DNA from 3 places in the uncultured Acetobacterium sp. genome. Region 2 is predicted to be linked to each of the others. Evidence: riboswitches for the same ligand, from Rfam matches in the RefSeq annotation. Region 2 holds a riboswitch; each other region holds the start of a gene.
What was found. A riboswitch is a leader RNA that binds a small molecule or an ion and turns the genes downstream of it on or off. The one in region 2 is predicted to bind molybdenum cofactor.
Positions count from the first base shown of each region.

Region 1 (10,035 bases), on a different contig from region 2:
GCGATGATGGAACAAGCTGGTTTTCAAAACATTAAACTGATACCAAAGGATAACAGCAAAGAAATATTGAATAATTGGCTGCCAGATAGAAAGATTGAAGACTATGTCGCTTCGTTTATCATTGAAGGAGAAAAAATTTAAAAATCTCATTTTTGAAAAAATCGGTCGACTTATTGAAAAATCGATGTCATTGCGCTGCGAATCGATACTGTGCTAGCAGGCTTTGAACATCAATCATCTGAAGTGTCGATATTTTTGTGCGATGCACCATTAAAAAGTTTAATTTAGCGGAAAATGGATATAAACAACATAAAAAGAAAGAGATGATGCGCTTACGGCATGATCAGGTGGATTGAATTGGAAAAGAAAAATTGGGATGAGAGTCGGACATTATGTTAGAATTTTCAATCCTTGGTTTCCTATTGGATCGGGATATGACCGGTTATGATATCAAGCAGATGATGGTATTGCGAACATCAAATTTTATTGATGCCAGTTTTGGTAGAATTTATCCAATGCTAAAAAGATTGGAAAAGGCTGGACTGATTACTTTTTCTGAAATTGTGGAAGGTAACCGCTTTAAAAAAATCTATACCATAACGCCCAAGGGTCGGGAGCATTTTATCGAATGGCTACAAACGCCTTGTACATTCTCACCATTTAATCTGGAATTTATGGCAAAGCTGTTCTTTTATAAGCATTTAAAGAAAAATGACGCAATCCTCAATATCGAACTTTTTATCGGGACGGTTCAGGATGCCATGGAAAAACTGTCAGAAATTGAAAGAACGATCGGCAATGGTATGGATCCTTTTGAATACGCCAGCCTTCAGTTCGGCAGAACCTATTATGAGGTAGTTTTGAATTGGCATGAAAAACTGATTGATGATTTGAAACATAATCCACCAATGGAATAACGTAAAAAAACCATGCATTTTTTATTGGTGCACGGTTTTTTAAAGTTGATTATTATTCTCTGATAGGATCTGTAAAAAAACATCAGTGATTTCCGGATCGAACTGGGTGTTTTTGCCATTAGTCATTTCCTGAATCGCTACTTCCACAGTTAAGGGCTCTTTATAAGGCCGGCCATAGGTCATCGCATCATAGGCATCGGCGATGGCAATGATGCGTGCTGCTAAGGGGATTTGATCGCCCAATAAACCTTTAGGATAACCCTCCCCATCATAGCGTTCGTGGTGAAAAAGAATAATATTAGCCAGCGGGGCGTAATCATTGAGTGAACTTAAGATACTGCAACTGATTTCCGGGTGCCGTCGAATTTCTAACCATTCAAAATTAGTCAATTCATCAGCCTTATCCAAAATCTCGTTACCGATGGCAATTTTTCCAATATCGTGAAGTGTGCCAGCAGTCTTTAGTTCATTTATCTCTTCATTGGACATTCCGAGTCTAGCACCGATAAGGCCGCTGATTTTACTCACACGCTCAGAATGAGCCTGTTCCCGGGGAAGCTTTTCATAAAGGGTTTTCATAATAAACTGGATCGCTTCGTTTCGGGTACTGCTGCGCTCAGATATTTTGTATTGGTACATTTTATTTTCGGCAGATTTAAACACCTCGTCAATTTCCTCATCTGCACGAGTCTTGACAGCCCAGCCACTTGAAATTGAGACATGACCTGCTTCAAGATGTTCCTGGCTCAGCGCCGCATTGATCCGCTTTGCTAATTCTTTTGCTTGTTTAATGTCAGTCTGGGGAAGAAGGATCACAAACTCATCACCGCCAACTCGGGCGATGATATCGTCACTTCTAGATTTCTCTTGCATGATCTGGGCAACTTTTTTTAATAAACGATCCCCGGCCAGGTGTCCGAAGGCATCATTAGTCAATTTTAATCCATTAACGTCAAAAATAAGCAGCGATAAGGGCAGGTTTCGCGGCGTATTTAGTCGCCTTAGTTCTTCATCAAAAAAACGACGGTTGTATAATCCCGTGAGGTGATCATGGAAACTCAGATATTCAATTTCTGCTTGTTTCTCTTTCTTATCAGTAAAATCCCTAAAAACGATGACAACACCAGTAATATGACCATCCTGATCTTTGATGGGGGCAGCACTGTCTTCAATAGGTATCTCTTGACCATCTTTAGACAAGAGCAGGGTATGGTTGTTGAGTTCAATAATCTCGCCTGTCTCCAGTACCCGGGAAGCAGGATTTTCACAGCTTTCTTTGGTATATTCATCAACAAGATGGAGAACCTGATCGAGGGGCAAACCGAAAGCTTCCTGCTGACACCAGCCAGTTAGTTTTTCAGCAACCTGATTGATCAAAGTAATATATCCCCTGGAATCAGTAGAAATAACACCATCGCCAATCGATAGCAGGGTTGTTCGAAAACGTTCTTTTTCGATGAAGAGTGAGTTTTCAATGGTTTTACGTTGGGTGATGTCTTGAATACTAACCACAAATTTGGATGAGTTCTCAGCTTTTAAATAAAAAATTTCAGCTAAAAACCAGCGTTCGCCAGATAACAGTGGCGATTTATACTCAAAATTCTGTTTCTTACCAGTTTTATATGCTTTTTTAAAGACCGATAGCATTTCATCGGAAATATTTTCAGGAAATATGTCAGAGATGTGGCTTCCGATGATATTATTTTTTGGCATAAAAAGTGTGGACTCATCATGGACAATAATATTGGTGAAGTAATAATCAGTACTGATTTCAAAGACAATATCATGGAGGGTGGTGAGAAGCAAATTTTTCTCCGCCAAATCTTGTTTTTCTCTGGTGATATCATGAAACAGAGTGATAAAATAATTGACTTCAGGAGAATAGACCTGAACCCGATACCAACGGTTTAATGATTGTGAATACTGTTCGATTTCGCCAGTGCCGTTGCAAAGAGCAATTTCACCATAGAAACTAATCCAGTCATACTCTGAATTCCTGATATCTGGTAAAATCTCGGTAATTTTCTTTCCGACGAGCGTCTCGCTTTTTAGCCCGGTAGCAATTTCAAAAGCTCTATTAACTTCGATAAATTCATAATCGACAGGAACACCCTGAGTATCACAAACAATTCGATGATAGGCATAGCCGACATGCAAATGCATAATCGTTTCATGATAGAAATTATTTGTCATAATCGATGGTCTCCCTTCTTGCAGTTAAGGTTTTTCTCTTTAAATGTGATTGCTTTTAATCAACTTTTATCAAGATTTGAATCAGATTTATGCTAGTCCTATTATTGATAATTTTAATACAGAATACAATAATTTCTGGCAAGCTAAGAATGATTTAAAACTAAAAAAGAAATCCGAATTGAACCACGTTTTATTAAAATTAGAGATCTTTGTGGCTATTTGCGTTTTTTCCACCGCTTTAAGGTGGGGAAAAAGTCTTCCATTTCTTGCCTTGCTTCAGCTTCACTGATTCCTGGTTTTTCTTTTATCAGGTAGGGAATGCTTACTTCAATCATCCGTTCTTTTGTAATTTTCGTAGTGAATTCACCATTACTATAACAGTCATTACAATAATCTTTACTCTTAATGCCGTTTTTTTCAGTACCGTAGAGTTGATCAGTTTCGCCCATCGGTTTTCCGCAGCTTTGACATAGTTTTTCGTTCATCGTCCAATCTCCGTTCATCATTTTGAAATCAGGGTTTGCTTGTAGCAATAAACTTAGTCTGACTAATGATCATTTTTGAAAAATTCGCATGAATCTAATCTAAAAAAATCATCGTATCAGGAGACATTCCGGTTTATTCTATTATAACCGCTGCGTGCTCATCAAACAAGTGAAAACTAAGCGTAATTGAAAATGTGTATGACTAAGCGTAATTGAAAATGTGCCATTCATAATCAGAGTTAAATAGCTTTTTATCAGGCAAAATTATTCGAAAAGAAAATGAATATGGCGGCAGTTCACACTTTCAGCGATTTCTATGCCCTTGTCAAGAAGGGTGGTGACAGCTTGTTGATCAATGCCAAGCAACCGGGGAACAATCCCGCTGAGCAAAAATACCAATTCGGAAATGGAGTCGTTAAGGTCTTTCTTAAAATAGTTCAGGAAATATTCCCGTCGTCCCCCGAAATCAATGAAAAGAAAATTTTCGAATTCTCTTTCACTGATCACTAAATCATATTCTTTAATGTAAGCCCGATAGGTATTGCGGATGAAATCACCAGCGATGCGGTAGTTTGATGATTTTCTGAGAATCTCATAATAAAAGCGTCGGTTATTTTCATTGTTGAGTATCAGATCAAAATAGACATAACTCAATGCTGCGTGACGAAGGATGGGATTGTCTAACCCTTCAATCGATAATGAACTGAGGCACGTATCAATTTGCTGGTAATAATCCGAATATATTTCGTGGACAATGTTATCTTTTGTTTTAAAATAATAGGTAAAAAGACCAATCGGTGTATCAGCAGCTGTCACGATATCTTTTATCCTGGTTTTTTCATAACCCTGTTCATAAAAGCACCTTTTTGAAATTTCATAAAGATGGTTTCTTGTCTGGACACCTTTTTCGTACATCTTATGCTCCTTGAGTCTTCAGGATTCAATCTGTTTATATCCTATCATATTTAAGTAGGGATTAATATCCCCAAAAATTACAAACTGCTAATTTTTGCTTTCATTTTATGTTAAAAGTTATCAAACATATTCGTTTATTTATTACCTACTGACATTAGTTTCTGTTGACAAGACAGAAAATATGTAATATATTACCTTTTGTAGAAGTGTTCGTTTTTTACACCCGATATCAGAAAAAGAAAAGAGGATGATTATGATTACTATCTTATCAGATCACACCAGACATGAAATTGGTGAAAGACTCGATAGAGAATTAAGAGCGAAGAAAATAGAAGCTGAGTTTATATCCTTAGCTGATTTGAATATCGATCCATGCTATAGTTGCGGCGGCTGCACAGACAAAACTTATGGACAGTGCATCCATCGCGATGATGCCGATATTATTTTACCTAAACTGATGAGAACCGATGTACTGGTAATGGTTACTCCGGTTAAATGGGGGAGCTACTCATTTAAAACGAAACGTGTATTTGATAAATGTGCGATCATTGGCGATCGCCATTACTATTGCAAAAATGGGGAGTTAGTCAAAGGAAAAATCGGCCGAGTTCACACATTTATGGCGATTGGCGTTAAGGATCAATGGAACAATGATGAAAGACAAGTTTTTAAAAGTCTGGTTGAGGAGAATATCAAAATTATGAATATTCAGGGCAATGCATACATGGTCGATGACAGTAACCTCAATGCGTGCCTTGAATCGGTCGTGGAGGGTTTGCGTTAATGAAAAAAGCAGTTATAATAAACTTAAGTCCTAGAAAAACTGGGACAAGCATGATGTTGGCTACTCGTTGTCAGACGATACTATCTTCTCGGGATTATCTAGTGGAAATCCTCCATTTATATCCAAACTTGAAAGACATGAGCGCGCTATTGGCGGCTGTTAAGGAGGCTCAGACGATTATTATGGTTGGCCCCTGCTACATTGATACCTATCCGGCCGATACGGTTTACTTATTGGAAGAGCTTGAAAAAAATCGCGATGTTCTCCATGGACAAGATCTTTATGGGATTATTCAGGGCGGGATGCCCTACGTTCATACGCATGAATCGGGTCTAAAAATGTTAGAGCTGTTTGCAAGAGACAATGGCCTCAGTTACAAAGGGGGATTTGTGATTGGTATGGGGGCGATGCTTAATGGGCAGCCTTTAAATAAGCTTATTAATGGGAAAAAAGTTGAGCACGGGTTTGAACTTTTTCTGGAAAACGTAGCGAAACAGGAAAAATCGTCATCGACACTTTACTATGACGCGCAGTTAAAAATACCGGTGTGGGGTTGTTATTTAATGGCAAAAATGATGAATCGAAAAATTGATAAGCAGCGTCGTGAAAAAGGGATTGGCGATCAGGAGAAAAGCCCCTATGATAAGCCAGAAATCCATTAACAGCAAATCGGAAAGACAGAAGAACGGATTGGGAATGTTAAAAAAACAGGATCATGCATTTTTATCAGAAATAAGGGTAAACAGTAAAAAACAAATTGAGTGACAAAATAGGAGACGAAAAGATTGAACTTTTAGGAGGTAGGATTCATGGATCAAGAAAACCCGAATAAGATTCCAGAATTTAAAGAAGCAGCATTAGAAAGTTTTAGCCGAGAAAAATCCCGGCGATGTAGCGTCAAGAAAAATTGGTTCTGGGGCATGGTCATTTGTTTAAGTTGTCTGGTAATGATTGTTGCAGGGGGCTGTTTTAGCGGTGCAAGCCAGGAAAACAGTAAATCGGCAGCGGATGAGTCGATGTCCTATGATCAGGCAAGCGGGGAAGCGGCAAATGCTGTAGCTGAGGCCACGGCAAATACCAGTGTATCCTTTGATACATCAAAAATTGTTTATTCAGGAAATATCAGCCTGAATACTGAGGACTATCAAGATACTTTTGATAAAATCAGTCGTTACGTATTAGAAATAGGAGGATTTGTTCAGGATTCGGGATCAAACTATGCATCAGAACAGGCCGGTGTCCAGGCTAACTCCGGTTATGTGACCATTCGGGTGCCATCAGCAAAATTTTCAGAAGCGATGACCCATATCCAGACATTAGGCAGCCCCATTAGTGCCAATGTCAGCAGCACCAATATTTCTCAGCAATATCAGGATGTTCAGGCACAGCTTAACAATTTAAAAATCCAGGAAGAACGGCTGTTAGAATACTTAAAACAGGCCACCAATATCACTGACATGCTGACCATTGAAAGCGAATTAAATCGTGTTCGTTCGGAAATTGACAGCCTGACTACCACGATAAAAAACTGGGATATCGAAATGGCCTATTCGACGATATACGTTTCATTGTACGAAAAGAAATTATCCTCATCGGTGGTCAGTTCACCATTTTCAGAAATATTTACTAAAATCGGGGAGGGCTTTGTGACCTCGATCAATTTAGTGCTTTATATTTTGGCATTTCTAATTGTTCTAATTTTTAGACTGATTCCATTTGCTGTCATTGCCGGATTAGGGTTCTTTATTGTTATGATCATCAGAAAGAAGTTAAAAGAAAAAAAGAAGCGGCTCAAAAAAACAGAAATGTATGAATCGGAAGATACAAAAAAAGAGGATAAAAACTAAGGAGGAAAGACGATGTTTTGTGAAAACTGTGGCAAACAAATTCCAGATGATGCGGCATTTTGCACCCATTGCGGAGCTAAACAATTAGGCGGTTCTGCGCCATCCCAACCCATTAGTACCTTACCAAAGCCCCAACCGGTAAGATCAAGTCCACCACCACAACCGGCTCAAGCGGTCGGGGGAATAGATCTGATTACGATGGGACAGTACCTGATTATGTTTTTAATCACGGCCATTCCCATTGCCGGGATTGTGATGCTCTTTATATGGGGATTTGGCAGCGAAACGGGTCCCAATAAAAAGAACTTCGCCCGGGCATACCTGGTAATGATGGCAATTGCCATCGTTTTAGGGATTCTCATCAGTGTTGTGATGGGAGCAATTATGGCATCGATTATGGGTTCCATGTATTATTATTAAGCAGCCAGAGCTTGCAAAAAGAGATGCCGGTCTAGTTGGCATCTCTTTTGTAACTAGCTCGTTATCGGTATGTCTTCTATGAAGAACGGGTGAGAAGCAACTGAAATTTATCTGGATCATTTACAAATAGACATTGACAATTGAAGGTTAAAAAAATATAATTAAAACAATTAAATACGGAATGAAATTGCTTACTGATCTTAATTTCCTAAAATATGAAAATATTATGGAGGCTAAGACGTTAGGGTTTTGTTGGAAACGACAGGGCCTCCCACATTGGAAAAGTAAGAGAATTCATCTTTGCATCGAATTTTTTGTGGGTTTAGCTTTGCTGAGCCTTCTTTTTTTGCAGAAATTGTTTTTTTTGTTTTTCCTGTTGGGATTCCTGACTCAGCATGCTTCCGTAAAAAAGAAAGCTCAGGAGGAGAAAATGAAAAAGAAGTTGTTAACACTGGCATTAGTGATGGTTTTAGGGGTAGGTCTGCTTGGTTGCAGTTCACCTGCGGCAGATTCAAAAAAAGAAGAAAACGCTTCCAAAACGGAAACCCAAAGTCAGCAGCAGGTGGCCGAGTTTATCATTACCCTAGAAGGGATTGATGGAAAAACCGAGTTGACTCAGGCAGATCTTGCGGCCCTTCCTTTGGTTGAAAAAACCATCAAAATGACTAAAAAAGATGGATCAGAAACAGGTGGGGTTTTTAAAGGTTATGCCTTAAAAGACGTGGCCGAACAACTGGGAGTCACTGGCTTCACCAGCATCACGATGGAAGCATCAGATGGCTATTCCAAGCCCTATGATAAGGCGACGGTAGAAGCAGAGGATTCACTACTGACCGTCTCACTTGACGGCGAAGAACTACTCAGCGTGGTGGCAGGCAGTTTAGGTTCCAGTGCCTGGGTTCAAAACATCAGTAAAATGAGTGTTGTTAAATAATAAGAGATTAAGTGGGCAAAGTAATCTTTGCCTGCTTTGTTTAGTTTGGGGAGCGGTGCGAATTCTAGAATTAAAGAAGGGATGAAAAGATGAGCAGAGAAACGCGTGGTGATGACACCTTGGTTAATTTGAGCAACAAAAATTCTAAACGCAAAGAGCAGCTCAAGCGATGGATTCTGCCACTGGTGATTCTCTTTTTAACCCTGTCTTCTGTTTTTCTTATTGCGATTAACAAAAGCCAGACGGAGGAGCGGTTGGGTGCCCTGGGACAGGAAACCGTTAAAATAATGGTTGGTGATGAAATGGTTGACCAGTTTAATCTTGACGAGGTCAAAGCACTGCCAAAGGTTTTGATTGATGAGGGGCTAAATACCAGTAATGGCAGAGAAGAGGTGGTCTTTGGCGGTTTGCTGTTAAAAGATGTGCTAAACACCACTAACTTTGACTATCATCAGTATAATACCATAACCTATAAAGCCATTGATGGTTATGCGTCCCCCGGGACGGTGGCTGAATTGGATGCGGGTGGGGTCTATCTAGTCTATGAACGAAACGGGATTCAAAATACCGATAAAACCCAGGGTGGAACGGGCCCCATGGAAATTGTTATTACCGGTGAGACCTTTAGTTTGCGAAATTGCAAATATCTAAGTGAAATATATTTCGAGTAGAATAATTACCATGAATGAGGTGCATGATGAAAGTAATATCGGTAAGGGGATTGACCCATTCGGGAAAAACTACAGTTATCGAAACCATTATCAGAGGCCTGCGAAGAAGAGGCTATTCGGTGGGATCGGTTAAGGAAATCCACTATGAAGCCTTTGTGATGGATCAACCGGGAACCAACACCGATCGTCATAAAGAAGCCGGTGCACAGCTGGTGACGGCTCTGGGGATGTATGAAACGGATATTCTCTATCAGGAAAAATTGCCGATCCGAAAGCTTTTAGCCCACTACGATTATGACTATGTGATACTAGAGGGTGTTGACGACCCGACAATCCCTAAAATTGTCACCGGACATGATTGTGAGGGTCTTGATGAGCGCTTAGATGACACGGTTTTTGCATTTTCGGGAGTTATTGCCGACAAATGCAAAGAATATCGGGGAAAAGAAGTGGTTCACTGCCTGAAGGAAGCGGATCGTCTGGTTGATCTGGTTCAGTACTATGCGTTTGAGTTGTTACCTGGCTTTACAGAAAAGTGCTGTGGTTTATGCGGTACTGATTGTGCCGGTTTTTGTCGCCAGATTATTACAGGTGAGGTAAAACGATCGGATTGTCCCCTTAAAGATGATGGGGTGACCCTAAAAATTAATGGACAAGCGATTGTGATGGTGCCCTTTGTTCAAAAACTCATTCAAAACGTCGTGCTCAGTGTGGTTTCAGAATTGGAAGGTTATGAAAAAGGAGCCGATATAAAAATACATATCGGCAGGCCGCAAGTGGATGAATGAGACTAATAAAAAACTATGAAGCCGGCACCTATGAGGTGATCAGGCAATTTAAGAGCAAAAAAAACCGGGTTCGACTGATTA
Region 1 covers NZ_CAKMJU010000078.1:21,835-31,869, forward strand. Annotated here, with positions in the region: gene arsM (arsenite methyltransferase) at 1-141, shown strand, start outside; gene QZ998_RS11365 (helix-turn-helix transcriptional regulator) at 393-917, shown strand; gene QZ998_RS11370 (HD domain-containing phosphohydrolase) at 957-3,110, opposite strand; gene QZ998_RS11375 (zinc ribbon domain-containing protein) at 3,326-3,595, opposite strand; gene QZ998_RS11380 (TetR/AcrR family transcriptional regulator) at 3,860-4,510, opposite strand; gene QZ998_RS11385 (NAD(P)H-dependent oxidoreductase) at 4,764-5,294, shown strand; gene QZ998_RS11390 (hypothetical protein) at 5,294-5,956, shown strand; gene QZ998_RS11395 (DUF4349 domain-containing protein) at 6,104-7,141, shown strand; gene QZ998_RS11400 (zinc ribbon domain-containing protein) at 7,154-7,561, shown strand; molybdenum cofactor riboswitch at 7,742-7,864, shown strand; gene QZ998_RS11405 (hypothetical protein) at 7,992-8,495, shown strand; gene QZ998_RS11410 (hypothetical protein) at 8,585-9,166, shown strand; gene QZ998_RS11415 (molybdopterin-guanine dinucleotide biosynthesis protein MobB) at 9,193-9,954, shown strand; gene QZ998_RS11420 (hypothetical protein) at 9,951-10,035, shown strand, end outside.
Region 1: another riboswitch for molybdenum cofactor. It lies ahead of QZ998_RS11405 (hypothetical protein); the one in region 2 lies ahead of QZ998_RS07935 (substrate-binding domain-containing protein).

Region 2 (10,035 bases):
TCGCCAAGCAGTCCGGCTATTTCATGGGCAACCCGCATTTGCTTATCAATAACCCGCTGCGCCATTTTAAGGGTTTCTTCCTGGATATTTAGCATCTCCTGATCTTGTTTTTCCTGCTTGGTGATATCAATGAAAATCCCCATGTATAATTCCTGTTCCGGAATATAGGTTAAGATTTCCATAAAGTTCCGGTTTTCTTTTTCGTAATGACCTTTTCCGGTATAGGTATTGCCGCGGTTATTATCGAGTTTGCGGAAGGGATTATAATCCAGCGCATCGATAAAGTTGTACCGCATCACCTCTTCCTTTTTCATATTAAAGAGGCGTTCCGCGGCAGCATTAAACTCGATGATCCGGAACTTTTTATCGAGCACAGCAATAGCGTTGGGGGTGGTGGTAATAATCAGATTAGAAATGGCTTCGGTTTTGCTGGTGATCAGCGGCAGACACATTTCCATTTCGGCCATATTCCAGTATACTGCTCGCGCCTTGTCCCGGCAGGTTTCATAACCGCAGGTGCCGCAGTTGAGTTCATCCCGCTCGGTGAACTTAGACATCTGATTTAAGATTTTTTCCAGTTCTTCCTCCGGCACCTCTCCGAGGTGATGAACCGGGCGTTTATGGAAAGATCGTTTGGTATCGATCTGAGAAACCGGATCCGATGATTCTTTCTTACTGTTTAGATCAATATAGGTCTGAAGCATTTCAACCTTTTCATATTTGGATAAGGGACTGTGAATATTTCCTGGACCATTGACACAGCCCTCTTCACAGGCATTCATTTCAATCCAGTATTTCTTGTCCAGTTGATGAATCTCATCTAAAAACTCCATGCAATCCTTAACCCCATCGATGCGGAGAATTTTGCGGCTACCATCGAGTTTTTCGACACTGTTTTTAGCCAGCCCGCCGGTAATCGGATAAAGTCGTCCGGTATTGGTACCGATCGCATCAAATTCTTCTCTCGGTATTTTATTAGGAATGATCTGTTCTTCTTTAATCCAGGCGTCGATTTCATCAAAGGTCAAAACGCCATCGATGATGCCGCGGACATCCTTATCATGGACTTCCATTTTTTTAGCCAGGCAGGAACCCGCATAAACAATTTTTGCATTCGGATATTTTTCCCGCAGAATCTTGCCGTGGGCAATCATCGGTGAAACCTGTCGGCTCAGCGACGATAGATATTGTGGATAATAGATTTCGATAAGATTCTTAATCGCTGCACAGGAGGAAGAAATAACCAGCTTTTTATCACTGTTATACTCATCAGCGTAGGCTTTGGCTACCACTTCAGCACCAATCGAGGTTTCCTCGATGATCGTAAATCCCAATTCCCGAAGAATTCCCAGGTATTGTCTGGGATGATCCAGATAATAAGCAGTCGGGAATACGGCCGATAAACTCAGTACCACCTGCTCAGTTTTAAGCCATTCTTTGATGGTATCGACATCGCTATGAATTTCTTTGGCATTATGGGGACAGGTTGCAATACAGACCCCGCAGCCAATACACATAGCCTGAATGATCTGGGCGTGCTTATCCTTTAGTTTAATCGCTTTGACCGGACACTTCCGGATACATTTATAACAATTACGACATTTATTTTTTGAAAAATTGATAATACTCAATTGTTTTCCCCCATAATTTTCTCAAAAACTTCTTCGACATTTTCAACTGATACGGCATAGATGGTATCATCACATTCGACAGCGACACCCTCTGTGCACTTTCCCATACAAAATGATCCCACCAGTTCAAAATCATCACCCAATTCCCGCTCTTCAATGATCTGATTCAGGGCTTTAACCACCTTATAGGATCCATTTACATGACACGAACTGCCAACACATATTCTAATTGTCTTCATCACATTTTCCTTTATAAAATATTCTGCATTATTCTGGTGGATTCATGGTATCATCAGATTTTTTGTCTGTCAACGGTTGGGCAAAAATGTCATGGTAAAAGGCCAGAAAAAAAAGCGCGCCAGAATTAGGATAAAAAAACGTTCATTCTCACAGTAAAAGCTCTCGTTTTCAACGCCATTTCAGATACTTTTTCCCACAACTTTTCATTTAAACAGAATTTTTATCGAATTTCTGACTATTCATCAGCAAATCCGACTTCGATCTTGACGAAGCCAATAATCTTTGTTAAAATCGTTGTAATTGAATAGCGTTTTCTTGAGTGAAAACAAAACAATCCGAATTGCTAAACCTACGGTTTTCTATGGTTTTTCAATCGATAGAGTATAGTTAGAAATGACTATGCTTTCCAGTGTGTAAAGGATGGTGGAATTCATGGAATTTTCTGACTTTTTTTTTGAACAGTCATTTTGTTTTTTTGAGTCGCCCTCCGATTATGTCATTAAAGAGATCTCTCTTTGATAATTATTTTTAGGAGGAAGAAAATGAAAAAAAAATTGTCCGTATTGCTTATTGTATTGTTTGTCTGTTCCCTTGCGCTTAGTGCTTTGGGTTGCACCCCGGACAAGAAGGATTTAGAAGTCGGTTCCAACGGGGAAATCCTACTTGCCACCACTACCAGCACCCAGGATAGCGGTCTATTAGAAGTGATCCTGCCCGATTTTGAAGCCCAAACCGGTATCGCCGTTAAGGTAATCGCAGTCGGCACTGGGAAAGCCATCGAGATGGGAAAAGCCGGTGAGGCTGATGTACTATTGGTTCATGCCCGCTCCCTAGAAGATCAGTTCATCGCCGATGGTTATGGGGTCGAACGTTTTGATGTCATGTATAACGACTTTGTCGTGGTCGGACCAAAAGAAGACCCAGCCAAGGTAAAAACAACTGCTGCAGCTGATGCTGCCAAAGCATTGACCGCCATTGCTGCGGTGCCATCAACCTTTGTCTCGCGCGATGATAAATCCGGTACCCATACCAAAGAACTGGCGATCTGGAAAGCCGCCAACATTACCCCGGATGGCGACTGGTATTTAAAAACCGGCACCGGCATGGGTGAAACCCTGACGCTTACCAATGAAAAATTGGGCTATACGCTAGCAGACCGGGCGACCTACGCCAACATGAAAGATACCATGGCTAATCTGGAAATCGTCTGTGAAGGCGATCAGATTTTAAATAATCCCTATGGGGTTATTGCCGTTTCGCCAAGTATCAATGACCAGATCAATGCCGATGGCGCGCAAGCCTTTGTTGATTGGATCATCTCACCTGAAACCCAGAAACTAATTGGCTCATATGAAGTGAATGGGGATCCGCTGTTTATTCCCAATGCCGTAAAAAAATAAAAACATCACCAGGATCCTGGGGGAATATCATCTTCCAGGATCTCATTTTGGAGAACTCTATGGATTACATACTCAGTGGATTTGTTGAAGCCTTCCGGCTTATTTTTTCCTTTGACCCTGAAATCATTCAAATCGTTTTGTTATCGCTGTTTGTCTCTTTTTCAGCCACCCTTTATGGCACCCTGATCGGGGTTCCCCTTGGTATTGCTCTGGGAATTCATCATTTCAGGGGCAAAAAAGTGGTCTCCCGTTTTCTATATACCTTTATGTCCTTTCCGCCGGTTATCATCGGTTTGTTCACTGCTCTTTTTTTAGCCCGCTCAGGGCCTTTTGGTCAATTTCAGCTGATGTATACCCCTACTGCCATGATCATTGCTCAAACCATTCTGGTGACCCCAGTTATTATGGGGATTGTCTTTAATCATGCCAGCACCAGCGGTTATGAGGTAGTTCAGACTGGCAAAACCTTGGGTGCCCGAAGATGGGATATTCTGATCTTGCTGGTCTTGGAATTAAAAGCGGTCATTATGATCGCCCTGGTCACCGGTTTTGGCCGGGCTATTTCTGAAGTCGGCGCAGTCATGATTGTCGGGGGCAATATCCGCGGCTTCACCCGGGTAATGACCACCTTTATTGCGATGAATAATAACATGGGTCAATACAGCGTCTCGATTGCCATGGGACTAATCCTGATGTCGATATCGTTTCTTACCAATTCGCTTTTATACCATTTTATCATAGGGGATCAGAATGAATATCGAGACTAGCAATATTGTTAAAACCTACAAAGAAAAAACCGTGCTCAGTCTGGATGGTCAATTCAGTGATCTACAATTTGAGTCTGGAAAAATCCATGGGATTATCGGCCCCAACGGTTCCGGAAAAACGACCCTGATGAAAATCATCGCCGGCCTGATCGCTCCGAGCAGCGGAGCGGTTCTTTACAACGGCCAGCCATTATGCCAGGACATCTTTTCTGAAATGACCTATTCGACCCACACCCCCACCCTGTTTTCGCGATCGGTATATCAAAATATTGCCTATCCTTTAAAAATCCGCAAACAAGAAAAAAACGCGATCGATCAGACCGTCTCACAATTGCTCGAAGAATTCGAGATCGATGACATCAAGGATCAGAGTGCCCGCCACCTTTCTGGTGGGGAATCCCAGAAAATAGCGCTAGCTCGGGCGCTATCCTTTTCGCCCAAAGCACTTTTTTTAGATGAACCGACGGCAAATATCGACCCCAAAAGCATTCAGATTATTGAAGCAGCTCTCCAAAAGAGAAACCGTGAACAAGGCTTGACCATCATCATCATCACCCATAATCTCAGTCAGGCTTTTCGCATTTGCAATCACCTGACCTTTCTGGATCAGGGATCTTGCCTGTTTTCAGATAGGCCGGAAAAGATCATGGCAACCAGCCATTCAACCATCGATGAGTTTATCTCATTCAATCGCTTTTAAGGTTTTTTTCTCACAACCAAACTCATACAACCTTAAATTTCTTTGCCTTAAGTTTATTTTTGCAAATTCCTCAGAAATTTTCATTGCAAAGACAGGGTTTTTATAGTTATAATTATTACTTAGTCAAGACTTTATAATGGGTCATCATATTGGGAGGAAAATAATGAGATACGTACCAACATTTTGCCTGCGTGAAGGAATGATGTTAGGAAACAATCTTTGGGGTGAACGGGGTGAGTTAATTCTTGCCAAAGATACTGTTCTTACTGAGGATTACATCGAACGAATAAAAAAATTAAATTACAATGGCATATATGTTGAAGATGATCTGACCAAAGATATCCAAATCATTAATATCATTAACGATCGCGTCCGAGCCGAAACCGTCAAATGTATCAAGGACGTTTTTATTACCACCGAAAATAAAGGTTCTTTAAAAAAGAGTACTTTTAATGATATGCAAAAACAGATCGAGAACATTGTCGATGAGATTCTGCAAAACAGCTCGATGGTAATCAATATGGTTGATCTCAAGGTTTTTGATGATTACACTTATTTCCATTCGGTAAATGTGGCTGTTCTTTCGATTGTTCTGGGTTCAGCCCTGGGTCTGAGCCGGGAACAATTGTGTGATCTTGGCATCGGTGCCATTCTCCATGACATTGGCAAGGTTTTTGTCAAAAAGGACATTCTCTGCAAAGCCGGCGTTCTCTCTGATGATGAATCCTGTGAAATGCAAAACCACTCGACCCTGGGTTATGATTATATTAAAAAAGTATCAAGCATCAGTATGTCCGCCCGAATCGGGATTTTAGATCACCACGAAAAGTTCGGCGGCGGGGGATATCCTGGTAATTTAAAAGAAGAGAAAATTTCGCTATTTGGACGCATTATTGCCATTGCCGATGTTTATGATGCGATGACCTCCGACCGACCTTACCGCAAAGCCATTATTCCCTCCGAGGTTATTGAGTATATTATGGGTGCCTCCCATACCCTGTTTGATCCGGATCTAGTTGATGTTTTTCTGCGCAAGATTGCCCCCTATCCGATTGGCACCTGTGTGGAACTCAGCAATCGACTAACCGGTATTATCATTGAAAACTACGAAAGTTTCTCGATGCGCCCCCGCGTACGGATTTTCAAAAAAGACGGTGAAGACATTACGCCTTTTGAACTCAACCTGAGCGACCGGGCTTTTCTAAATATCACGGTTACCAGTATCTTGTAAAAATCGTTAGTTTTCAAACGCGATGAACCTAAAATTTACACCATTATCAGAGTGTTGTTTCCAGGCATGGACCAGCACTCTATTTTTTTGCAAATAAAAAAAAACGCATGTATAGCCAATTTCATTGCCAAGTGATCCATTCCATGTTAAAATGAAATAATTATCATCGTGCTTTTTAAAAAGCAACGAACCGCTTAATCAACCCTGGGGAAAGCCTGGGGATTTTTTTGCTTAAATTTATCGTTTTGATATAGAGATACAGACAGAGATACAGATGGAGGATTTATGAATTGAAAAAAAATACCGAAAAAATTATCCAGGTTAAAGATCTGGTCAAACATTATGGGGATAAAACGATCATTGATGAAATTAATTTCCACATTCGCGCCAATGAATTCCTGACCATTCTTGGTCCCAGCGGCTGCGGAAAAACCACCCTGCTACGGATGATTGGCGGTTTTGAAAGCCCTGATGCCGGTGATATTCTTTTTGAAGGCAAATCGCTGCTCAGTATTCCCGCCAATAAACGGCCGATTAATACCGTTTTTCAAAAATATGCCCTGTTTCCCCATTTAAATGTCTACGATAACGTGGCCTTTGGGTTAAAGATTCAAAAAAAAGCCAAGGCTGAAATAGACCTCCTGGTTCAGGAAATGCTGCGAATGGTCAATCTTCAGGGACAGGAACAACGCGATGTCAATTCCTTAAGTGGTGGCGAGCAGCAGCGGGTCGCCATTGCCAGAGCCCTGGTTAATCATCCCCAGGTGCTGCTGCTGGACGAGCCCTTAGGTGCTCTGGATCTCAAGCTTCGCAAAAACATGCAGCTGGAGCTTAAGAATCTTCAGAAAAAAACTGGCATCACCTTTATTTATGTCACCCACGACCAGGAAGAAGCGATGACCATGTCTGATACCATTATCATTATGAACCGTGGCCGGATCCAGCAGATCGGCTCGCCGGTGGATATTTACAACGAGCCTCGCAACGCCTTTGCAGCCGATTTTATTGGTGAAAGTAATATTCTCGAATCGATTATGGTCAAGGACTGTCTGGTCAAGCTTCTGGGTGTCGAGTTTCCCTGTGTGGACAAGGGTTTTGAGGAAAATGAGACGGTGCTTACTGTGATCCGACCTGAAGATATCGATATCCTCCCCCCCGGCACTGGTTTTCTGGATGGTATCATCGAATCGGTGACCTTCCTGGGAATGCACTATGAAATCGTCATGACCTGCCAGGGTATTAACTGGCTGATTCATACCACCCGGGAATTTTTTGCAGGTGACCAGATTGGCATCCAGGTTGATCCCAATAATATTCATATCATGAAGAAGGAAGCAGACGATGAAGTCATTTAAGGAGTACATTGCCTATCCTTACGGTCTGTGGATGCTTATTTTTATTGCCGTGCCGCTACTGGTGGTGATCTGGTTCAGCTTTTTATCCAATCCCGATTTCAAAGCCGGAATCTACACCTTTACGCTGAACAATTATCAGGAGTTTATCGATCCAGTCTACCTGGAGCTTCTCTACCGCTCGTTTTTATATGCGGTCATCGCCACCCTGATTTGTTTTTTTATCGCCTATCCACTCGGAAATCTGATTGTCTCCTTGCCCGCTCATCGCCAAAATCTGATGATCGTGCTGATGATCATCCCGATGTGGGTCAATTTCCTGCTACGCACCTACGCCTGGATGGTGCTGCTCAGTGGCAGCGGCCTGATCGCTCAGTTTCTGGGGCTGCTGGGTTTCCGCGATGTTTCCCTGCTCTATACCCAGTCGGCCGTCATTTTGGGGATGGTCTATAACTTTTTCCCCTACATGCTGTTGCCGATTTATACATCCTTAAAAAAAATTGATCCCGATCTGTTACGGGCTGCCACCGATCTGGGCGCCAACCATTTCCAGATGTTTGTAAAAATAAAGTTGCCACTGAGTCTTCCCGGGATCGTCTCCGGATCGATGATGGTTTTTATGCCAGCTGTAAGCACCTTTGTTATTTCCAACCTATTGGGCGGCGGAAAATACATGTTAATCGGAAATCTGATTGAGCAGCAATTCTTAACCCTGAACAACTGGAACTTTGGCTCAGCGCTTTCAATGGTGCTGATGACGATTATCTTTCTGGTCTTAGGTCTTGCCCGTCTGATCACTGGCAAAGAACTCGATACTGGAGGTCAGATCCTATGAAGAAGATCGTTAAAAACCTGGCTTTTGGCCTGATCTTGCTGTTTTTATACGCACCGATTCTGGTGCTGATTGTTTATTCCTTTAATGATTCAAAAATCATGGGGCCCTGGGCTGGCTTTACCCTCAAATGGTATGTGATGCTTTTTCAGGATCGCTATATTCTTCAGGCCTTGTATTATACCCTGATTATTGCCGTGATCGCTACCACTGTTTCCACGATTGTCGGTACCGTCTCAGCTGTCGGTATTTACCGGATGCGCTCGCGGCTCAAAAGACCCTACCTCTTTTTAAATAATATCCCCGTTCTGGTGCCGGATATCGTCATGGGGATCACCCTGATGTCATTGTTTATTTTTGCTGGCATGAAAATGGGCTTAACCACCATTATTATTGCCCACATCACCTTTTGTATTCCCTATGTGATTCTGGCGGTGCTGCCACGCTTTAACCGCTTGCCGGAAAATATTTTTGAGGCCGCCCTGGATCTCGGCGCAACACCCCGCCAAGCCTTTTGGAAGGTGCTGTTTCCGGAAATTTTGCCCGGGGTTACCTCTGGCGCGCTAATTGCCTTTACCCTGTCGATTGATGATTTCGTGATCAGCTTTTTTACCACCGGCAGTGGTGTTAGTAATCTATCGATCACCATCTACTCGATGGCTAAGGCCGGTATCAATCCTAAAATCAATGCCTTGTCAACAATCATGTTCGGGTGTATTATGATCTTATTAATCCTGATCAATATCCGTAGTGAAAAAGGGATTAAACATATCCAATAAATAAAAGGAGAATGCAATGAAGAGAATCTTATTAATTTTGTCGTTACTATGTCTGCCTTTTCTGGCTGGCGGCTGCGGCTCCGATGATCGGGCGCAGCTGACCGTTTATAACTGGGGCGATTATATGGATCCTGAGGTGATTGCCCAGTTTGAAGACGAATATAATTGTCGGGTCAATTATGAAACCTACACCTCGAACGAGGACATGTATGTCAAGGTCAAAAATTCATCAGATACTTACGATGTACTGGTACCTTCTGACTATATGATTGAACGGCTAATTAGTGAAGCGATGCTTCGGCCAATCACCAAAGACAATATTCCCAATCTGTCTAACATCGATGCAGCAGCCCAGAACCTTGCCTTTGATCCCGGCAATCAATACTCGGTGCCATATTTTTATGGGGTGCTGGGAATTGTCTATAACACCGCTCAGGTCACCGAGCCGGTTGACAGCTGGAATCTTCTCTGGAATGATAAATATGCATCTAAAATTTTAATGTACGACAGCATCCGCGACAGCATGGGCGTCTCGCTGAAACGGATGGGTTTCTCAATGAATGAAACCAACGAAACCAACATCAACGCCGCCCGGGATGCCCTGATTACCCAGAAGCCCCTGGTTATGGCCTATGTTACCGACAATGTCAAAAGCCTGATGGCCAGCGGTGACGCTGCCATGGCCGTGGTCTACTCTGGCGATGCGGCGATTATCATGAGCGAAACCGATCATCTCGGATTTGCGGTTCCGAAAGAAGGCTCCAATGCCTATTATGATAATTTCGTGATTCCCAAAAATGCTCAGAACCCCGAACTGGCCGAACAATTCATCAATTTCATGCTAACCCCGGAAATTGCCGCCCAAAATATTCAATATGTCGGTTATTCGTCTCCAAATACCCCAGCACTCGCACTGCTTGATTCAAGCTGGGCAGACAATGCCGGTTTTAATATCAGCTCGGAAGATCTGGCTCGCAGTGAGATCTTCAAAGACCTGCCCAGTGACGTGATGGAAATCTATAACCGCGCCTGGACTGAGATAAATGTCTCCAAATAAGTCAATAAAAAAGATCTGAGCACGATGCTCAGATCTTTTTTTATTG
Region 2 covers NZ_CAKMJU010000043.1:71,086-81,120, reverse strand. Annotated here, with positions in the region: gene QZ998_RS07945 ([Fe-Fe] hydrogenase large subunit C-terminal domain-containing protein) at 1-1,631, opposite strand, end outside; gene QZ998_RS07940 ((2Fe-2S) ferredoxin domain-containing protein) at 1,628-1,873, opposite strand; molybdenum cofactor riboswitch at 2,193-2,309, shown strand; gene QZ998_RS07935 (substrate-binding domain-containing protein) at 2,414-3,271, shown strand; gene QZ998_RS07930 (ABC transporter permease) at 3,331-4,038, shown strand; gene QZ998_RS07925 (ABC transporter ATP-binding protein) at 4,022-4,738, shown strand; gene QZ998_RS07920 (HD-GYP domain-containing protein) at 4,902-5,969, shown strand; gene QZ998_RS07915 (ABC transporter ATP-binding protein) at 6,260-7,324, shown strand; gene QZ998_RS07910 (ABC transporter permease) at 7,311-8,156, shown strand; gene QZ998_RS07905 (ABC transporter permease) at 8,153-8,932, shown strand; gene QZ998_RS07900 (spermidine/putrescine ABC transporter substrate-binding protein) at 8,949-9,989, shown strand.

Region 3 (10,035 bases), on a different contig from region 2:
AATCGCTGATGTGTGACTGCCACCGCTTAAACGATAAGCTTTTCCGCTTTTTATCATTTGCTTTACTAGTAGAAAAAGTTTTTCCGGTGCTACACTCACATTTGAATCCAGCCTTGTTTGATAATGACCGCTATTCAAACTCATTCCGCCGCCACATCCTGATGTGAGAATTCGTTTTTCAGGCAATTTGTAGTCATTATTTTTTAATTTGATATCGGCAATTGAACTCTCCTCACAGACTCTTAAAATATTAATATCCTCAATATTTTCAATGATTCCCTCAGCAAATAAATATCCAACAACTAAAAAGTTCAACTTTGAAGGGGAACATAGAATCGTAACCAGTTCTCTGCCATTGATATAAATTGCCAATGGCAGTTCTTGGGGTACATATATCATATGATCTTCCCATTTTCCATCTGTATAATGATGGCAGTGGATATCCGGTGCATTTCCTGGGGGCATTCTGACAATATTTTCGTTCATACGATCCCCTCCATTAAAATATAAAATTTTAAATATTTTTCTTCAACGATATTAAACATAACGCAATTATATTTTATACCCCTGCTAAATCATCCGTCTCCAGAATTAATTTAGCCACGTTTGCGCCCGTGCTGGCAGTACCATCGGTGATCTGACCATACATCGGCCAGGTACATTCACCGGCAAAGAATAGTCCTTCCACATCCGGGGATTTTTGACGAATCTTCGGCAGTGAACTAAATCGATAGTGGGACGGATAACTGGCGCCTTTCACCGGACTGGTGGACTCCAAGGCACTATTAAATCCCGGATAAAGCAATTCCATATTTTTTGTAACTTCCGCCGCGATTCCTTCCAATCCCAATCGACTGAAATCTGCATCACTTCTTACCGAATATGCCCATATCAGCTGCTTTCCTTCCGGAACGTTCCATGGCTGTTCAATATTCTGGGCACATCCACCCTGGATTGATGAACCCGTTTTCGGATCGATAAACAGGGTAAATGCTCCATCCAGGCTGATGGAATCATTTAACTGATACGTTAGAAAGATTCCGCCCATTTTCTGTTGAAGCGGAGCTTTCATCGTTTCCATCAGGGTTGGCGGTACTGTATCAAACAATTTCAGGTAATCCAGCCAGGTGGTGGCAAGAATCACCCGATCTGCTTGGATCTGTTTTATATTTCCATTTTCGTCTTTTATCTCTACCCCAATAGCTCGATTGTTTTCGATAATAACCTTAGAAACTTCCGAGTCCGTTCGTATATCACAGCCAAAATTTGTTGTAATGGCTTCTGCGATGGGCTCGCAAATACCATGCTGAAGATCAGGGATTGCAACCGACATGGCACCCTGGTTGCCAATCCAGATGCGCAGCATCACAAATCCTTTGGCTGCTGAACCATAGTTCCAGGTGAATTCTGCATCAGCAGTCCAGCAGAAACAGGCCATCAATGAGGTGAACACATATTCAATCCCCTCATCCATGCTGCGGGATTGAACCCAGTCTTTTACTGACACCTCATCCCATTCTTCACACATTTCTTTAAATGGTTTATTAAGGATTTCATCAAGCATCGGGTAAAGTTCTGATTTGAAACTTATTGACCAGAGATCCGGCCGGGCTTTTTTTACAAAACTTTCCATCCAGTCAACAGCCGCTTCGGTCGTGATGCATTTTGGTATGGTCATAAATGGATCTTCTGCCCTATTAAGATAGAGCCGCGGTTCTCGGCTGAAGTGCAGTTTAATGTCTGCTCCAAAATCTTTCGCAGCATTGGCCCATCCGTACCCACCCCCACCATTTAGGGATGTCATAATTAGCGGCAGATGCATCACAACATTATATCCATTGGCGGGATGAGCCGAAGCTCTCCCACCAATAACCGAACCTTTTTCTAAAAGCAGAGTACTTTGGCCGCTTTTAGCCAAATATCCAGCACAGGTCAGACCTGCGAAGCCGGCACCAACAACGATATTTTCGAATTTTTCTGCCATGCTTTTCTCCTTCTTTTATACATACTGAATCAGAAATTTCTGATTGATGCGCCATTCTTATTATTTGGGCAATTTATCTATTTTCTCCAGCTCATCAGCGACATCTTGCAGGCCATATTTTTCGTATGTTTCCCGGGTCGGCCAACCCGTTTCTCTGTCCCAACCTAAATATTCATACCAATTTTGGGTGGTTATTTTAAATTTATCTTTATCGTAGGCATCATAAAGCCGGGGCATTAACTCATTAAATTCCATATCTGCAGTCCGTTCATGGTTTCGAATCTGAATGGCTCTGAACAAGGTATTGATTCTTTCACCAGACTCAAAAAACTCTTCTTCGGTAACCTTAATCCCAGTTACCTGAGAAAACAGGATTGATTCCATGGAAGTTGTATCAGAACCATCCCCAACCTCATCATAGTCAAATTCCATTCCCATATATTTGCGCAATGGGAATTGGAAGCAGGCAGTCAGTGAATCTAAAAGCGTTCCCCGAATGGTGCTTTGTCTTGCCCATTCCAGTGGGAAGGTACTATTATAATGATCTTTTTCTGTTGCCATCCATTCACCAAAGCGCTGATGTGCCCAATCCGGCCACTTGCTATGATGAGGATCTCTAGTTTCAATGAGCCAGTTTAAAAGACCTGGCATGCTCATTGGGAATGGCATTTCCATAACCAAACTTCTTGATGTGTATCCCCAGGCACCCAGTGGCGCCAGTGGCAATCTGACCTTAAACCAGGCGTCTTCTCTGGCTGCTTCAGGCCCTTCATAAATGGGATGTGCGTATTCATCCTCTCCCAATTCAACCACCGTTCGTCGGATACCTTCAGCCATGAGATCCCCAAAACCTTCACGATAGGCAATCATTTTCAGCAGTTTAATCCACCATTCATTCGATCGCACCTCGGTTGGCATTCCCACCTTTGATTCTGTATCCAGACCCATGGCTTTCGTATAATACAGCCAGGGAACAAAACCATAGATGATATCAAAATGGCCAAATCCCAATTGTTGCGCCAGCTCATGAATTTCCAGACCTTTTCTAAAATTTTCACCCGGTACGGTTTCATCTTCTCTATCGAAAAACTGCTCATAACGAGTATGGTTACAACCTGTCATGGCGTGAATCAGTTTTGGTTCGGTTACAGCAGGCACATTTTTGAATTCAAAGAAGCCACAGGACGCATAGCATCCCAATCCACAGGAATGACTTAGAAATTTAAAGGGTTTGTTGTGAACATTCCCCATCCAGTTGATTGAGAAATTAGGTTTATGATCCGGTCCTGTCCAGCGATCCCAGAAGGGATTTGTTTGATCATCGGCCAAATCCATATCATAAACAGGCATGGGTTTTCTGATCGGACCAAATTTCAATGTTGTTTTTAATAAGCCTTCCGGATCAGCGACCTTCACCTGATGCTTACCCTTAGTTACGGTGATGGCTTTTAGATTCTTTGAACCCATGACGGCACCATGACCACCCTGGCCAGTTGCACTGTGAATACCGCATCCGATGATTGCAAAACGAATCAGGTTTTCACCTGCCGGTCCAATTCCATAGGACGATGAGTTTCCCCCATGTCGGTCATGTAATATTTCCTGGGCATCAACCAGCCCCAATCCCCAAATATCCTTTGCTGACCTTAATTCTGGCCCATCCGCAGAGATATAAAGGTAAGCCGGTTCCGGGGATTTACCTTCGATGATAATCCCATCATAACCGCACCACTTCAGATAAGTGGGTAATGAACCGCCGATACCGGTATTTGCATATTGTTCTGGATAACTGTGGGGGGAAATTGAAACAAACTCAGCTCTTCCGCTGGAAGGTGATGCTGTTCCGGTGACCGGCCCCGTCATAAAAATCAGTTTGTTTTCTGGATCGAATGCTTTAATCCCTGACGGCATTTCATCCCACCAAATCTTATGGGCGACCCCCAAACCACCGACAAATTTCGGAACATACTGCATCGTATCAACATCTGAAAACGTACCGTCCGTAAGATTTACTCTTAATATTTTTCCTGCCCATCCGCATTGTTCATTCATAGCTTCATCTCCCTATCACTAATATTTTTTGAGTTGTAAACACATTGTCGGACACATTTGAACACATACTGGTCCATCTTCCCGATCTTTGCACAAATCACATTTCTTCGCTTTTTTATTGATACTATCAAAATTAATTCTTGGCGGATCCAGTGGACATGCCTTAATACAGGCTTTACAGCCAATACACTTTTCAGCGTCAATGCATCGTGCACCTGTCGCCTCATCGATGTAAATTGCTTCAACCTTGCAGGCATCCATACATGATGGCGCCAGACACTGTTTACATGAATACGTGATGTACTCCCCAGCAAAAATATCGCTTGATTCCCAAAGCCTGTTTAATTCTGAACCACAGGCACCATCATGTGTTGCTGCACAAAATAATTCACATACCTTACAATCCTGGCATGCTGCAACTGATGGGTCAGTCATACCGATATAACCCTTCGCTTTTTGAAAACCCATTTATCAAACCTCCTAAATTTATTTATAAATAGTGTCTCATATGATTTGGAACACCATTTATTTCAAATGCAAAAAAAGAAAACAAAACGATTGAAACGTTCTGAATTCCTTTTCAAATGGAAGGCAAAAAAATTACTTCTTTTACCCATTGTTCACATTGGCCACATGGGTCATATGTAAATCGGAATATATTATTATTGAAACTGACCTTTAGGTATAGTATAATCCCATTATCGATCTTTGTATACGTTCACATAGACCAAATCTTTACACGTCTAAATTAAGTCGACTGTTCATTTTGAACAATTGATAAAGGAGTTTGTCATGAAATTGAGTTTGTATATTTTGAAGGACTGGTTTGACGCAAAGGGGGTTAAAATCCTCGCATCAAAAATGGAAGATGAAACTTCAGAACCTGGTATAACAGGTATCCGGTTAAAAGATAAAGAGCGACCAGAATTAGCAGATGTTTTCTTATATATCACTGAATCGACAGATTTAGAATCAGAAATTAACCCCGTTCTGAATACCAATCGATGTGTTGTCTGTGTCTATAAATCTTTTTATCTTGCGGTTGAAGGAAATGTTATTTCGATATTTAATGAATCGCTCGCTGCTTATGAATTCTTTCAGTTATGGGAGTCTTCGCTGAAAGATGCTGTTTATTCAAATTCATCTTTGCAGGATCTTGTCGACCTTGCTGTTCCGGTTTTCCGGAATCCTATTTTTATCGCTAATTGGCAGGGTCGCGTTTTTGCTTTTTCCCGCGAATATCAAAATGACTATTTTCGGGGAACTTGGCAGCACATCGTCAAATCTGGACGGGTTCCACTTTACTCAATCCAAATGTTGCGAAAATCGGATAATTACTCAGTTGTTTTACAAGGTACCAAGGCTGCCTTGTTATCATTTGGCGAACTATCTCACCGCTGTATCGGTGGCACCTTAAAACAGGCTAATGACATGCATTTACACATCCAAATCATGGAATTCCAAACTACTGTGACAGCCGGACACTGTCAATTGGCAGATATATTTCTCAATATTGTTTCCTTTACCCATTTTCCAGGACTATCCACCTATGCACAGTCGATGTCGAAATTATTTTGCGAACTTTTAAATGGAAAAGCAGTCCCAAAAGAAGAATTGGATTGGGTCCTCCTGGCCCTGGGCTGGGAAAATAAGGTTCCCTGCGTTTTATTATTGTTTGAGAACAACCATGAACAACTGACAAAAGAATCGTTAAATGGTTCGCTTGATCAGTATATCCCTCAGGGTAAGCGTCTTGTCTATGATAATGAAACCCTTTTATTACTGTTAAAATCAGAATTTGATGCCCTGGCTGATGAATTGACAAAGCTGATTGAACCGCTAGATTTTATCTGTGGTGTTTCCCTGCCTTTTACCGAATGGGATACCTTGGCAGAGCGCCTGAATCAAGCTAAATTGGCTATCCACTATGGTCAATCTACAAATTCCTATATCCGTCGTTGCGAAGATTTCACTACAGCCTATATTCATGATTCGCTGTTAAAAATAACCAAAGATCTCTGTCTGTGTCACCCAGCCATTTTGACACTAAATGCCTATGATCGTGAAAATGAAGCTGACCTTTGCTTTACATTGTTTCAGTACCTGAGATGTGAAAGAAACAGCACCATTACATCGGAATGTTTACACATTCACCGCAATACACTTCAGTATCGCCTGAAAAAAATCCATGAGCTGATCCAAGTGGACATGAATAACCCGGATATCCGTGAACATTTGATGTTATCTTATGAAATGATTCATATCACGGAAAGGTGAAACAAGCTACCAGGTTAATTGGCGGTTCGCCAGGTTATCCGAAGAAAGAATCCCGAGAACAGTTCATTACCTGTTCCGGGATTTTTTTGTTAAGTATATGGGAGACGGTGCTCATAAATGATAATAGTCAAGATAGCATGAAATCAATAAGTGGAACCGGATTTCGGCATCATTCAGTGAGATGCCAGTAATTTCTTCAATTCTTGAAATCCGATAGGCTAGGGTGTTTTTATGAATGAATAATTGTTTAGCTGTTTCTGTATTATTTCGTTCATTAAGTAAAAACAGCCAAAGTGTTTTAGCCAGGTTTGAATGGTGGAGTGCATCGTATTGGTTTAGTTTTTGGATGCCCGGATGTCGTAAATCGGCATGACTGGTCGAGCGTAAGAGATTGATACTATATGCTACGGCGCACGCGTTGCAGGTTTGAATATCACCGGGAATATTTGTGCCGTAAGTGATGGCAATCTCCGCCTGGCTGTATGCATCTTTCAATTGATTGATATCCTGAAAGACAAAGCTTGCACCGCTCCGGCTGGCAGCCTGCTTTAACTGGATCTGGTTCTGTCTGATCAGAACAGCGTGGTTAACTAAATTCAAATTCGCAAGGAGAATAATGCTTTCATTGTGATGAAGGAGAATACACCCGGTCAGAGAGGCTTCCAGCTTTCTCAGCAAAGCCAGGCTCAGATCACGATTTTGATTGCAACCAATGATCTTAAAGACCAGTTTTTCATCATCAGGCTGCCAATTGATGGCCATCATTTTATGATTGATGGAATCAGGCATATCGGTGTCTTCGAAAAGAATATCCAAAAACATTTTCTCATAGGAGAAAATTTCGTTACCCCCCCGACTGTAACGGGCGTAATCTTCTTCGATGATATCGCCTAGTATATCCAAAAACTGGATTCTTCCGGGGGTGATCATATGTTCGATTTCGACCAATATCAACCAACCGATGTGTTCATGGTCAAGAAAGAGATTTCGGCTGATGGTTCGTTTTGGCAGGATGGGATTATCCACCACATAAGCACGACTGGCAGCATTTTTAACGCGACTATCATCGTTAAGGACTAAAATTCTGTCCATGGGAATCATATTTTCTGCCAAAATTTGTTCGACCAAATCGATTTTTCTGTTTTGGAGAGTATCACAACAATGCCCCTTGAGTAAATAACCAGAGTCGGTAACAAAAGTAAAATCATCTAAAATATGGCTGCTTTTATCAAGCAGGACCTGGACGGTGCACCCTTCTTGAATGGCACGCCTGATACTATCATGCCAATTCCAATAGAATTCAAAGGCATCCGAAATTTCGTTAAAGATCCCTTCAACGTCGTTTGTTTTCAGCAGAATTAAATCAACGCCACTGACACAGCTTACCTGTTCAGTTGAAGCGGTTGCCATCGTTTTTGAATGACCAACAAAAACACATGATTCATATTCGTGTTGGACACCGTTAAAAAAGCGAACCCGTTCCAACGTAAGGTATCCTTCTTTTATATGAATCTCCGGATTGTATTTCTTTAGCCAGTCGGCCAAAATCCACATACTAAGTTTCATCAAGAAGTCGGACCTCTCTTTTTTTAAATAGCTTTAAGCGATATTAATATTTATGGATTTTGTATTTGTGCGTTTATCACAAATTGGATCATGAAGATTAAATTATTTTTCAGCATAAACGAATAAAGCATTTTTGCAATCGTTTTGTTATACTCACATTATAGCTAAAGAGGTTGAAAAAAGCAATGAATAACGAAAGTAAGAATATCTTTTCTTTATTCATTCTTTGGGTCAATCAAACAAATACAATATTACGAAAGCGAAGGAGTTTATTATGTTAACACCGAAACAAAATCTTCTTGAAGTATTGAATTGGGGAAATCCGGAATATGTACCGCTGACATTTGAAGCCATGAAAGTTGTCGGTTTTCTTTCTAATGGACCAATTGAAGCACCAACTGACAAAGATGGACTTGATCCCTTTGGTGTTTTATGGCATGTTACCCCAGAAGGTTGTATCCCTGATTCGAGTAAATTTATATTAGAAGACATCACCAAATGGAAGGAGTATATAAAGTTTCCGGATACTGACTCAATTGATTTAAAACCATTTGCAGAGGCTGAGTTAAAGGATTTTGACTCAGAGCAACAAATGCTTACTTATTATCATCCCAATGGTTTATTTGAAAGACTCAGTGCTTTTATGGGATTTGAAGAATGTCTGATATCACTAGTTTCTGAACCGGAAGCCTGCATGGATTTTTTCGAAGCGCTGGCCGATTATAAAATCGCCTGTATGAAAAAAATCCATGAAGCCTACAAACCCGATATTTATGTCTATCTAGATGACCTTGCTACGGCAAGAGGGACATTTATGTCGCCACAAACCTATCGAGACGTGATCAAACCAGCTCATAAACGAATTGTCGATGCCTGCAAAGAATTGGGGATGATTTTCTTCCAGCATACTTGCGGAAAATGTGAAGCCCTACTGGAGGATTATGTAGATATTGGCATCGGTGTTTGGAGTTCGGCTCAGATCATGAATGATCTGACTGGCATTCAGGAACGATTTAATGGACGGCTGGTGATTGAAGGCGGCTGGGATACGGTCGGAAAATGCAGTCAGATAGGATCATCAGCTGATGAGATCAGAGCTGAAACCCTTCGTGCCATCAATGAATATGGTCCCCGAAAAGGCTTTATTCTTCAGCCGACACTGTTGAATGAGCGCGGAAATTCATTGTTTGTTGGAGATGATCGATTACCAGGTTTGTTTGAAGAATGGGCGATGAATTGTCGCATCTACTAAGATTGATTTGACACCCAGAAATAGTTATCTATAAGAATTGACGTGGAAAGTGAAATTGAGAGGAAATTAAAACAACATGATTATTATCGGAGAAAAAATTAACGGGGCCATTCCTTCGACCGGAAAAGCTATTGCTGAAAAAGACGTTGAATTTATTTGGAATCTGGCCATCAAACAAGCAGAAGCCGGAGCTGACTTTATCGATGTTTGTGCATCAGTTGATGATGACATTGAACTGGCAACCATGAAATGGCTGATTGATATTGTCCAGGATGCTACCGATGTGCCCATTGCGGTGGACAGTCCCAATGTGTATACCTGTATTGAATCGATGAAATACTGCAACAAACCGGGATTGTTTAATTCGGTATCACTGGAAGGGGATAAGGTCGATGTCGCTTTCAAAGTACTGGCCGATACCAAATGGGAATGTGTTGCCCTGCTAAATAGTGACAAGGGCATCCCCAAAACGGCCAAAGATCGTCTGGATGTGTTCACTGATTTAATGGTAAAATGCAAAGAATATAAGATCGACCCCTCCCGGATGCATATTGATCCATTGATTGAAATGCTTTGTACTTCTGAAGATGGCATCACCATGGTTACCGAAGTCATCCGGGAAATAAAAAAACAATATCCAACCATCCATGTCACCGGTGCAGTGAGCAACATTTCCTTCAACCTGCCAGCACGCCGGATTGCTAATCAGGCCTTTGCTGTGCTGGCTATGAATGCCGGAATGGATAGTTTCATCCTGGATCCACTGAATAAGGATATGATGGGAATGCTCTTCGCTACGGAAGCGATGTCTGGCGAGGATGAATTCTGCATGGAATATATTGGTGCTTTCCGGGAAGGGAAATTTGCTAAATAGATGACCGCTGTTCGCTTATATCATACCGAT
Region 3 covers NZ_CAKMJU010000076.1:19,541-29,575, reverse strand. Annotated here, with positions in the region: gene fdhD (formate dehydrogenase accessory sulfurtransferase FdhD) at 1-486, opposite strand, end outside; gene QZ998_RS11190 (FAD-dependent oxidoreductase) at 560-1,984, opposite strand; gene QZ998_RS11185 (aldehyde ferredoxin oxidoreductase N-terminal domain-containing protein) at 2,045-4,036, opposite strand; gene QZ998_RS11180 (4Fe-4S dicluster domain-containing protein) at 4,055-4,504, opposite strand; molybdenum cofactor riboswitch at 4,594-4,703, opposite strand; gene QZ998_RS11175 (helix-turn-helix domain-containing protein) at 4,829-6,313, shown strand; gene QZ998_RS11170 (helix-turn-helix domain-containing protein) at 6,425-7,879, opposite strand; gene QZ998_RS11165 (uroporphyrinogen decarboxylase family protein) at 8,154-9,131, shown strand; gene QZ998_RS11160 (methyltetrahydrofolate cobalamin methyltransferase) at 9,208-10,005, shown strand.
Region 3: another riboswitch for molybdenum cofactor. It lies ahead of QZ998_RS11180 (4Fe-4S dicluster domain-containing protein); the one in region 2 lies ahead of QZ998_RS07935 (substrate-binding domain-containing protein).